DNA from 2 places in the Tepidibacter sp. Z1-5 genome. Region 1 is predicted to be linked to the other one. Evidence: riboswitches for the same ligand, from Rfam matches in the RefSeq annotation. Region 1 holds a riboswitch; the other holds the start of a gene.
What was found. Region 1 has a riboswitch for cobalamin ahead of WJW32_RS13755 (cobyrinate a,c-diamide synthase). Riboswitches for the same ligand answer to the same signal wherever they lie in the genome.

Region 1 (6,373 bases):
TAAATCTTTTTTAGTGAAATCTTTAAATTTTTCTGGTAAAGTAGGTAAGAAATCCATTATTTTAGGCTCGGCTCTTTCGAGTCCTTTAGGATTGAAATTCTTAGAAGCATTATGAAAACGTGCTAAAATTGATGCTAAAGATGCATATTCTTCATCATTACAGTTAGGATTATCCCAGGAATACTTATCTTCTCCATCTAAATAGTCGTATATAGCGAAGTACTGAATAACTCCTGAATTTCTTTCTTTTTTAACAAAAGTAGTGCTGTTAATAGATGGAATTAAATTAGCCGCAATATCGAGACCATTATCAATTGAGAATTTTATAAGAGAATGTTCAAACTTTATTTCAGTTTCAGTTATACCATTCTTATATCTTCTAATAAAGTATTCGTATTTTTGCCCATCTTTTTCAGTATAAATTGCAAAGCTTCTGTTTATGTATCCACCGAATACTTCATAAACATCTAAAACCTTACCTATATCGTAATGATTTTCAACAAGGTCTACAATTTGACTTCTAACCAACGCTTTATCCATAGCATCATGAAAATTATCTGCTATATTTTTTAACTCTGAAGAACAATTGAAAAGCTCAGCTTTTTTGTCTATGCCAAGATCCCCAAAATACAACATTTTACTAGTATTCATATAATTCTTCCCCCTTAAATTATTTGATTGTAAATTGAAGTTTGCTATTTGAGAAAATGATAGGAACTTAATGTATGAGTAGCAGTAGAAAAGTCTTTTAGGACTTTTTGGATTTTATATATTTATTCAATATATTCTAGATGTATCTGAAATAGTACATTTAGCTTGTATTATTTTCTGAATTTCACGAAAATGTAATATATACCAAAATTCATTAATATACATATTGCAAAGTAAAGTTAGGGGCGATGCTATTTGAAAAAAACTGTATATATAAAAAAAGGACAGAATATACTACAGGGATTAAAAGAAAATAATATATCGTTTTATGCACCGTGTTCGGGTAAAGGAATTTGTGGTAAATGCAAGGTTAAAATAAAAAATAGTACAAGTAATATAACTAAAGAAGAACTTAAGCATTTGAGTAAAAATGAAATAGAAGAGGGAATAAGACTTGCATGTAAGACTTACATGATTGAAGGTGGAGAAGTTGAGATAGAATATGACATAAATGAATGTAAGAGTGATTTTAAAAAAATAAAGTATGATACCGAAAGCTTGATACAACAAAGATACATAAAAACAGATATTGAAAATGGGAGGAGTATAATAGATATAATAAAAAAACAATTGGGGGATGTATCTATAGATATTGAAATGATGAGAAAAATATCTAATACAAACTATAGCGACGGTATTAATTTAATATTATACAAAGATAAAATTATAGATATAAAAAAAGATAATAATTCTAATAATAAATATGGAATTGCAATAGACATAGGTACAACAACTGTTGCAGTATATTTACTCAATTTAAATACAGGAGAACAAATAAGTGTTAAATCGTTTCAGAATCCTCAGTCATTGTATGGTGCAGATGTTATATCTAGAATTAACTATACGATAGAAAATAAAAAAGGAATGGATGTATTAAGACAAAAAATTATAAAAGAAATAGATGATAATATAGGACTTATTTTAAATAAGCATAACATAGATAAAGAAAATGTATATAAATGTGTAATAGTAGGAAATACGGCTATGTCACACATATTTTGGGGATTGAATTTATATACTTTATCAAAGATTCCCTTTATACCTGTCAATAGAGAAATGTTATACGATAGAGCTTTTAACATAGTATTTGATAATATGAATAAAAATGCTGTTGTAATATTTTTACCTAATATAGCAGGTTTTTTAGGATCAGACACTGTAGGTGCTATGATAGAATCTGATTTGATAAACAACGATAAAAACATATTATTGATAGATCTTGGAACGAATGGAGAAATAGTTTTATCTACTAAAGAATCTCTTCTAGCATGTTCAACAGCGGCTGGTCCTGCTTTTGAAGGTGCAAACATAAAATTCGGTATGCAGGCATTTGATGGGGCTATAAATAAGTTTAAGATAAAAGAAGATATAGAATATGAAACTATAAATAATAAAAAGCCAAGAGGAATATGTGGTTCGGCATTAGTAGATATGGTAAGTGAAATGAAAAAATCAGGAATAATAAATAAAACAGGGAAAATAAACAATCCAGAAAAAATAAAAAATATTAAATTGAGTAAAAGAGTAGTAAAAAAAGATAAAAAGTATGAATTTAAAATAACTGAGAATATATCCATAACTCAAGATGATATAAGACAATTACAACTTGCAAAATCAGCTATAAGAAGTGGAATAAATATACTGATGAAAAAACAAAAGATAAGTATAGAGAATTTAGATTATATATATTTAGCTGGAGCATTCGGGAACTTTATAAATAAAGAAAGTGCAAAAGGAATTGGGCTTATTCCAGACATAGATTCTGACAATATAATATCAATTGGAAATGCAGCAGGAGAAGGAGCTAAAAAATTTCTTTGTAATGATAAGTTAGAAGAAGATATAAGTTATTATATGAAAAATACAGAACATGTAGATATAGCTAAATATGAAAATTTTCAAGAGGAATTTTTAAAGAATATATATCTTTAAATAGGAGTTCAAATAACTAAGATTTGGAGGTTAAGCAAAAAATCATAATCATTAAAATAACGCTGCTTAATTAACGTTTTGATAAAATTAAAGATTATAACTTATTAAATATACTAAAACTTCTTAAACTCCCTTATGGTCAGACAAAAGAAGTTTCTTAACGTATATTTAAACGTTATAATCTAAATTTCATATAAAAACGTTAATCAAAAGTAGCTAACATTTTAATAATCATGATTTTCAGATGAAGTTCTTCGTATTTTTGATAGATTTAAGAAAAAAGATCTTTTAAAGATATTACTTGGAGGTAAGGTATTATTTAATGATAAGAATGAAGAGTAAAAATATGGCTATGAAAATGTTAGCTACTACTTTTAGATATTTTGACTAAGATAACTTAGCCTTTGTCGTTAAATAAGCTGTTAAGAAATTTATGTGTTTGAGCGTAGCGAGTTTATAAATTTTAAGATTGTTTATAAGACAGAGGGTTAGTTATCTTCAAATATATCGTTTGAGGAGCGGTATTTTTGTAGCCATATTTCTGATAACCCACATAAAATAAGATAAATCATAGAGTGAAAATCTTTAAATTATAATCGGGGGGAAAAGAATATGAGATGTAAAGCGCTTATATGCGATGTTTTATCTAGGGATTTTTATTATTATAGTTCACTTAGTGACAATATAGTTGATATAGAGCTTATGGATTCATACAACCATTTGTATCCTAAAAAGATGAAGGAGAGTATACAAAAGAAGATTGATAGTGTAGATTCGTCTAAATACGATTACATATTAATGGGATTTGGACTCTGTGGAAATGCACTTAATGGTATACAAACTAATGATATAAAAATAGTAGTACCTAAGGTACACGATTGTATAACTCTTTTTATAGGTTCTAAGAGAAAATACAAAGAATATTTTGAAGAAAGTCCAAATTCTATGTACTATATATCATCTTGGATAGAAAAGAATGGAATGAATCAAGAAATGCAGGATTTAAAAAGTATAGGGCTTGGAGAAAGCTATGAGTACTATGAGCAAAAATATGGGGAAAAAGGAGCGAAATATCTTTCACAAATAGCTAATGAATGGATAAAAAGATACAATAAGGCTGTATATGTAACTAATAAATTGGTAAAAGAAGATTATTCTCATGAGGTTATGAATATATCTAAAAAAAGACAATGGAATTTTGAAGAAATAAAGGGAAATAGTTACATGGTAGAGAATTTAATAAATGGGTATTGGAATGAAGATGACTTTTTGGTAGTTGAAAAAAATAGTAGAATATATTCAACTGGAGACGACAATATCGTCGACTTTGAATACGTACAAAGTTAAGGGGAAAGCTTTGGAAATATTGAATAATAATATCCTATATGATATTATGAAAAAAAGTAGAATATGAGAATTAATTGGTAAAAGGGAAAGAGGTTAGAATCCTCTACAGCCCCCGCTACTGTAATGAAAGACGAAACCTAAAATTATACCACTTCGATTTTTTGTAGGAAGGTAAGGGAGTAGGATGAATCTAAGTCAGGATACCTTTTCAATTAATTAAATGGGAAGCCTTCGGAGGGAAGGGTGCTAATATATTTTGAGTTATAAATATAAAAACCTAGCCTTAACTAACAGGTTAGGTTTTTTTTTACAAAGGGGTGAATAGGTTGAATAAGATATTAATCGCAGGAACGAGTAGTGGAGTTGGGAAAACTACTGTTTCAATGGGGATAATGGCAGCTTTGAAAAATAGAAATCTCAAAGTTCAGCCTTATAAGGTAGGTCCTGATTATATAGATACTTCGTACCATACTTATATAACTAAGAGGAACTCTAGAAATTTAGATTCTTTTATGCTAGATGATGAGAAAATAAAGTATTTATATCTAAAAAATTCTAAGGATGCAGATATTTCTGTAGTAGAAGGAGTTATGGGACTTTATGATGGATTTGGAATAGATATAAATTCTTGTACAAGCTCATATACTTCGAAAATACTTAAAGCTCCTGTTATATTAGTTATAGACGGGAAGAGTATGGCTACGTCTGCTGCAGCTATGGTTTTAGGATATAAAAATTTAGATAAAGACGTTAATCTAAGAGGAGTAATAATAAATAATATAGCATCTAAAAGTCATTTTGATATAGTCAAGCAATCTATTGAAACGTATACAGACGTTGAAGTTCTTGGATATCTTCCAAGAAATATAGAATTTTCCCTTCCCTCCAGACATCTAGGACTTGTACCCACAATTGAAATGGATAAATTAGAACAAAAATTTGTCAAATTAGCACAGATAATAGAAGAACATATAGATATTGATAGATTGATACAAATATCAAAATCAGAAGAGGTATTATCAAGCTTTAAACCTGATTTACCTAAGTTTGAAAATGTAACAATAGCTATACCATATGATAAGGCATTTAATTTTTATTACTGGGACAATATAGACATGCTAAAGGATATGGGAGTTATTATAAAGACATTTAGCCCGTTAAATGATAAGCATCTACCTGAATGTGATGGTATATACATAGGTGGAGGATTCCCAGAAATATTTGCAAAAGAATTAGAGGAAAACAAGTCTATAAGAGAAGATATAAGAAGATACCATGAAAACAATAAGCCTATATACGCAGAATGTGGAGGACTTATGTATTTAGGTGATAGTATAGTTGATAAAGATAATAAAGAATACGAAATGGTTGGGATATTAAAAGGTAGGAGTGAGATGACAAAATCTCTTAGAAGGTTTGGTTATGCAAAAGGAACTGCTTTAATAAATACTACTATCTCTAAAAAAGAAGATATAGTTTGGGGACATGAATTTCATCATTCAGAGTTTATAACGGATGAGAAATGTGCTTATGAGGTGAAAAAAGAGAGAGATTCTAAAATAATAAAAGAGTGGATGGGCGGTTACCAAAAGAAGAATACTCTTGCAACTTATCTACATACTCATTTTTATTCTAATTTAAATATTCCTATTAACTTCTTAAATAAGGTGGTAGAAAACAAATGAATATAGTATCAATTTACACTGGATATGTGCTAGACATTTTATTTGGAGATCCTTATAGTCTACCTCATCCCGTTATATACATAGGTAAATTTATAAATTATGTAGAAAAAATTATAAGAAGGATATTTAAGACTGAAAAAAGTCTTAAAATAGGAGGATTTTTTTTAAATTTTATAGTAGTATTTACAACTTATTTTGCAACGGATTTAATTATAAAATTATCTCAGAATGTAAATTATTATTTATACTTGGCTGTAAATTCGTTTGTTATATACACTATATTTGCTACAAAATGTTTAAAAGATGAAGCGGTTAAAATTTACAATGTATTGAAGGAAGAAGATATAGTAAAGGCTAGAAAACAGTTATCCTTTATAGTTGGAAGGGATACTCAGGATTTATCAAAACAAGAAATTATAAGAGCTACTGTTGAAACTGTTGCAGAAAATACTGTAGATGGAATAATAGCACCTATGATGTATATATTCATAGGAGGTGCACCACTTGGAATGATGTATAAGGCTGTAAATACTTTGGACTCTATGGTTGGTTATAAAAATGATAAGTATATGAATTTAGGGTTTGCATCTGCTAAGATAGATGATTTATTCAATTTTATACCAGCTAGAATAACAGCTTGCATAATGGCTGTAGCATCTTTATTTTTAGGATTTAGTTTTAAAAAGAGCATTAAAGTA
Region 2 (6,373 bases), on a different contig from region 1:
GGGAAAGCATTGTTTAATATAGATATCTCGCCTTCACCCTTTGAATGTAGATAGTCCGAAAGATATTTTCGATTTTGCTCTAATTCTGATAATTCTGCTGTGAGTTTTTCATGTATATTGTGGTAGTATTCGTATTCGTGAGTTTTTATTAATTCAGCAAAGTTTTTAACTGTGCTTTCGAAAACTTCCATTTCTTTTTTATTTTTTTCTAGTTCTAATAAGCAATGTTTATATTTTATCAAAAGTTCATCTAAATCTTTTTTTACTTTTTTTCTATCAAAGCCTTTTACGTTTATTATTGTCTTTCTTTCTGAAGCGTTTCCGATTGCACCTGTTACTACTTTTGCGTATGCGCTAATTTTTCCTCCTATTATCCTACCTTTTTCAGGATTCAAAAGAATGCTTTTAGATTCGAGAATACTATCTAAGGAATAAAATCCTATATTTATAGTATCTTCAGCTATTATGGTACATGAATTAGAATATTTAACAAAAACACTTTTTTTAGAATGAATCAGAGTTTTTCCTTTTCCGCAAACTCCACCCTTTATATATATATATCCATTTGTAGATACTATTTTTTCAGCAGACCCTATTCCCATTATGCTGTTTATAGAAATATCTTCTGTTGCTATAACTTTAAAATCATCACAAACAGTTCCTTTAATGGTAACTGAGCCATCGAAAAATATATTACCTGTTTCATAGCCAACATCTCCGTTTATAACGAGGTGTTTTATAATAGATACTTTTCCGTGGTTGTGAGAAAGTGCACCGTTTGTCAATGCTCTTAATACTATTTTGTTATCTTCTTCAAATTCTGCAACTGTTTTTCTATCGAAATTTAACATTTTATCTTTTCCAGGTTTGGATGGTATTACAATTCCTTTTACATTTAAACCATCAACACCTTGAGTTGGAAGTATCTTTTCTCCTAAATAGTCGTTTTTATTTATTTCGTATATTAGATTCATTTCGTAATAATTAGTTGAACCATCTTCACGTATATTAGGTTTTTTATCTGGTAAATCTAGATATTTTATTATAGCATCTTGTCCGTTTTTAGGTGGTGTTGCTTTGGCTATTAATATGTTTTCTTGTGTTTTTATATCTTCATCAAGTAAAGTATAAATTACTCCGTGTACTATGTTATTTGATTTCAGCTCAGATAATATAGAATCAATTATTTGTTGTCTATTATTTTTAAGCTCATCTTTTGGAATATTTAACTTAAAATATGCTTCGGTGTTATCTGAGGATATACTCAATTCTACTTTTGGTTTTAATACGCCTATTTCTACATTGTTGTCTGAAATATTTTCTAAAGCATTTTTAAGGTTTAAAAAATACTTTATACTGATTTGTGGGTGTGAGGTTGATAAAGCTGAAAAGTTTGAAATATCAAACCCTTCTTTCTTTGTTTTTATATAAAGCTTTTCTTTGTCTTCAAATATATCAAAAAATTCATTTTGTATTATGTACATAAGTCACCTCGTATCAATTTGGGCATATATAGTATATCGGATAATAAAACTTATATATTTAGTAAAATATTTTGTTTTATATATTAAATATATCATTTTTTGAAAGTAATAAAAATAAAAACAAAAAACCTTTACATATATTGTAAAGTATGAAATTATATGTTATCATAATAATAAGAAAACTTAATAGAATGTGCAGGTCCTTATTATGAGGATAACAGGGAAGCGCGGTTAGAATCCGTCACAGCCCCCGCTACTGTAATTGATGATGAAACCTATAAAACCACTGCTTATTATTTTGCGGGAAGGGTAGGGAGTAAGATGAATCATGAGTCAGGAGACCTACCTGTATAGAGTTTTCAGCCTTCGGAGGGAAGGGTCAGGAAAAAAGAAATTATTCCTGTCCTAGTACGTCGCTTAGGCAGGTTTTTTATATATTTTTCTTTCCCTAAATATTTTTTTCGCCCCAGGCCCTCAAGAGGCCTGTTTTTTTTTTGATATATATAGATTTAAATGGTAATATAAATAAAAAAAGAGGTGATTTGATGACACATAAAGAAATGATATTTAGATTATTATTTGCTCTTTTTATAGGGGGCGTAGTAGGTTTTGAAAGAGAAAAATCTAATCAATGGGCGGGGTTTAGAACTCATATATTGGTTTCAATTGGTTCCTGTGTTGTTGCCGTTACATCTTTGATGTTGTTTAAAGAATATATACAATATGTAAATCTGGATCCGGCTAGGATGCCGGCTCAAGTTTTATCTGGGATTGGTTTTTTAGGAGCAGGAGCAATACTTAAAACCAAAGATAGTATAAGAGGACTTACTACTGCGGCTGGGATTTGGGTGACTGCTTGTATAGGAATCGCTATTGGGTTTGGATATTATTATTTAGCATTTGTATCTTGTTTTTTGCTTATTATGACATTGTATACTTTGAAATTTATAGATAAGAGAATAATGCTTAGTAAAACTAGTACATTGTATATTAATACAAGAAATATTTCAAATATAACATCGAAGGTTATAGATATAATAGAAAGTAACAAAATTTTTATAAAGAATATAGATATAACTCATGATGAGTATAAGTGTTGGGATATGAAAATGGTTGTGGTATATAATAGTAAGATAGAATTTAAAGATATTGTAAAGAGCATTTTGGATTTGGATGATGTTATAAAAATTGAATATGAATAGAGAATATCTATTTACAAAAATCCACAAAAAAAATACAATTAGATTAATTCTACAATTAAATAAATGTATGAAGGATGTGTTTTGTTTTGAATAATATAAAAATAATAACTGATAGTTCGTGCGATTTGCCTGAATATATAATTGATCGCTATAATATATGTGTTATACCGTTGAATGTTTTATTTGACGAAGGTTCTTATTTAGATGGTGTGAATATAACTAAAAAAGAATTTTATGAAAAAATGAAAAATAGTCCTAATCTTCCCAAAACATCTAGTCCATCTCCAGATAGATTTGTAAAAGAGTTTAATTGTGAACAGGATAATGTTATTGTTATATCTCTATCTTCTGGATTATCTAGTACGTATAATAATGCTTTGATAGGTAAAAATATGTACTTAGAAGGAGGAAATGAGAAGAGAATAGAGATAATAGATTCTAAAAATGGATCTATGGGAACTGGATTATTGGTTCTGGCTGCTTCTAGGATGATTGAAAAAGGGAAAAGTATAGACTACATAGTAGATAAAATAAGTAAAGATGTAAAAAAAATTTCGACTTATGTTGTACTTGAGACGATAGAAAATGCAGCTAAGGCTGGTAGGATAAGTTCTTTTAAAGAAAAAATAGTTCAAGTCTTAAATTTAAAAATAACTGTAAAGGTTGAAGATGGTCTTGTGAAAATATTTAGTAAAGCTAGAGGAGATAAGAAAAGTTTAAATAAATTAATGGATTTTATAGAAAACGAAGGAATTAATGCTTCTGAAAAAATATTGGCAATATGTCACTCGAATGCACTGGATAAAGCTTTGAAATTTAAAGAAATGGTTAATAATAAGTATAAATTTAAAGAAATAATAATATCTGAAATAGGAGCAACTATAGGTTCTTATTCATCTGAAGGAGCTTTGTTGATTAGTTTTTAGTGAGAGAAGGAGGAATATATATTGGAAAATAGAAATGAGATTAAAGATGAATTTAAATGGGATTTAGAAAGTATATATAAAAATGAAGATGAACTTAATGATGATTTTGAAAAAATCAAAAAATTCTTAGAAGATATAAAAAAGTATAAAGGTATTTTAAGTGAATCTGAAGATAACTTATATCAAGTTTTGAATTTGTATGAACAAATATCTAGATTGGCTGAAAACACATATGTATATTCTCATATGAAGCAACATGAGGATACAAGAAATACAAAGCAACAATCTCTATCTGGAAAATCAGATATGTTATCAACTCAAATAGGAACTGTTACGTCGTTTATGATTCCTGAGATAATAAGTATAGACGAAGACAAGATGAATCATTATTTGAATAATGATAAATTGAAGCCGTATAAAAAACTTATAGATCAGATTTTAAGAAAAAAACCTTATACATTATCCTCAAAAGAAGAACAAATTTTAGCTATGAGTTCTGATGTTGCAAATGTTGCAGAGAATGCATTTGATATGTTATCTTTTGCAGATATTAAGTTTCCTGAGATAGAAGATGAAAAGGGTGAGAAAGTTAGGCTTACTCATGGTAATTTTTCTAAGTTTCTACAAAGTAAAAATAGAGAAGTTAGAAAAAATGCATTTGTAAATATGTATGATACTTATAGTAAGTATAAAAATACATTTGCATCCATGTTAGAAGGAAGTGTTAAAAGAGAGATTTTTTATGCAAAAGCAAGAAATTATGAATCTGCTATACAAGCATCTTTATTTGAAGATGATATAAAGTTAAGTGTGTATGATAATTTAATAACTGTTATAACTAAAAACTTGGACATTTTGCAAAAATATTTAAAGTTAAAAAAAGAATTTTTGAGGTTAGATGAAATACATATGTATGATATGTATACTCCTTTGGTTGAAAAGTTAGATATAAAAATACCTTATGAACAAGCTAAAGAAATAATACTTAAAGCTTTAAAACCATTAGGGGATGAATATCTAAAGTTGATACAAAAGGCTTTTGATGAAAGATGGATAGATGTTTATGAAAATGAAGGTAAAAAAGGAGGGGCTTATTCTTGGGGAAGTTATGATTCTCATCCATTTATACTTCTTAATTATAAAGATGATTTAAATTCTTTATTTACTTTGGTTCACGAGCTTGGGCATTCTGTGCATAGTTATTATTCAAGAAAAAATCAACCTTATCTATATTCTCATTATAAGATATTTGTGGCTGAGGTAGCATCTACTTTAAATGAACAGTTACTTATGGATTATATGCTTAAAAATAGTAAGAGCGATGACGAGAGAGTATATATATTAAACTATTATCTAGAACAGTTTAGAACTACTGTATATAGACAAACTATGTTTGCTGAGTTTGAAAAAATTATACATGAAAAATCTGAAAATCAAGAAGCTCTGACTAATGAAGAATTTTGTAATATATATTATGATTTAAATGTTAAATACTATGGAAAAGATGTATATGTTGATGATGAAATTGGTATGGAGTGGGCTAGAGTACCTCATTTTTATTCTAATTTTTATGTATATAAGTATGCAACAGGATTCTCGGCTGCTGCAACACTTAGTCATAATATATTAAGTGGAGATTCTAAAGCGGTAGATAGATATTTAGAATTCTTGAAAAGTGGAGGATCTGATTATCCACTAAATCAACTTAAAAAAGCTGGTGTGGATATGGAAGATGAGAAATCCATACAAATAGCGCTTGATACTTTTAAAGAATTAGTAGAAGAGTTGGAAAAATCTAAATAAACTTTGGTTAAAAAAGAGGAATCGATAGATTTCTCTTTTTTTAACAAATATAGACTATATCCTCATTGAAGTCAAAAATAGACTCTGATAATATATATAATGAAACTTATAATATATAAAGAATAATTTGTAGTGTGGGGTGGTATGGTGAGACTTGTAAATGTTAATTATATAGATGTTGAAAAGTATGAATATTATGTAGCTAAGTCTATATATTCAAATGGTATAGTGTTACTTCAAGAGAATGTTAAGTTGAATCTTAATTATATTAAGCAACTTGATTCAAAAAATATACAATATATTTATATAAGTGATGAAATATCAGAGGGGATAGAACCTAATGATACAATATCTATTGAAAAGTATAGAGAAGTAAAAGAGGTTATAAAAGACCAGTTTAATATGGCTAAAAAAGGCAAGAATATAGGGCTTAATATGAACATTATAAATAATACTATTTCTGAACTTTTAGATACAATAACATCTAAAAGAGATATATCGTATAGTATAAATGAAATTAGAATGTCGGATGATTACTTGTATGAGCATAGCTTGAATGTTATGGTATCATGTCTTTATACTGGTATTCTTATGCAGTACGATAAAATGAAGCTTCAAAAACTGGCTTTAGGAGCTATACTGCATGATATTGGAAAAGTTTTTGTGGATTCTGATATCTTAAACAAGCCAGGGAAGTTAACGTCTGAAGAAAGAGTTGAAATTGAGAAACATCCTGAACTTGGATATAGATATGTAAGTGATAATTATGGAAATGAAATATCTGCTTTGAGTAAGCAAATTATTTTACAGCATCATGAAAAGTGGAACGGAAAAGGGTACCCCAATCAATTGTCAGGAGACCTTATATATGAAATGGCTAGGATATGCTCTGTGGCAGATGTATTTGATGCACTTACTGCGGATAGAGTATATAGAAAAAAGATACCTATATACAAAG

Region 2: another riboswitch for cobalamin. It lies ahead of WJW32_RS11195 (MgtC/SapB family protein); the one in region 1 lies ahead of WJW32_RS13755 (cobyrinate a,c-diamide synthase).

Annotation. Positions count from the first base shown of each region.
Region 1 is NZ_JBBMMD010000079.1:5,969-12,341, forward strand. Features, by position in the region: gene WJW32_RS13740 (phosphotransferase enzyme family protein) at 1-651, opposite strand, end outside; gene WJW32_RS13745 (ASKHA domain-containing protein) at 907-2,643, shown strand; gene WJW32_RS13750 (DUF1638 domain-containing protein) at 3,256-3,990, shown strand; cobalamin riboswitch at 4,022-4,216, shown strand; gene WJW32_RS13755 (cobyrinate a,c-diamide synthase) at 4,317-5,675, shown strand; gene cbiB (adenosylcobinamide-phosphate synthase CbiB) at 5,672-6,373, shown strand, end outside.
Region 2 is NZ_JBBMMD010000046.1:28,417-34,789, reverse strand. Features, by position in the region: gene WJW32_RS11200 (DUF342 domain-containing protein) at 1-1,484, opposite strand, end outside; cobalamin riboswitch at 1,665-1,848, shown strand; gene WJW32_RS11195 (MgtC/SapB family protein) at 1,979-2,686, shown strand; gene WJW32_RS11190 (DegV family protein) at 2,773-3,612, shown strand; gene pepF (oligoendopeptidase F) at 3,631-5,415, shown strand; gene WJW32_RS11180 (HD-GYP domain-containing protein) at 5,563-6,373, shown strand, end outside.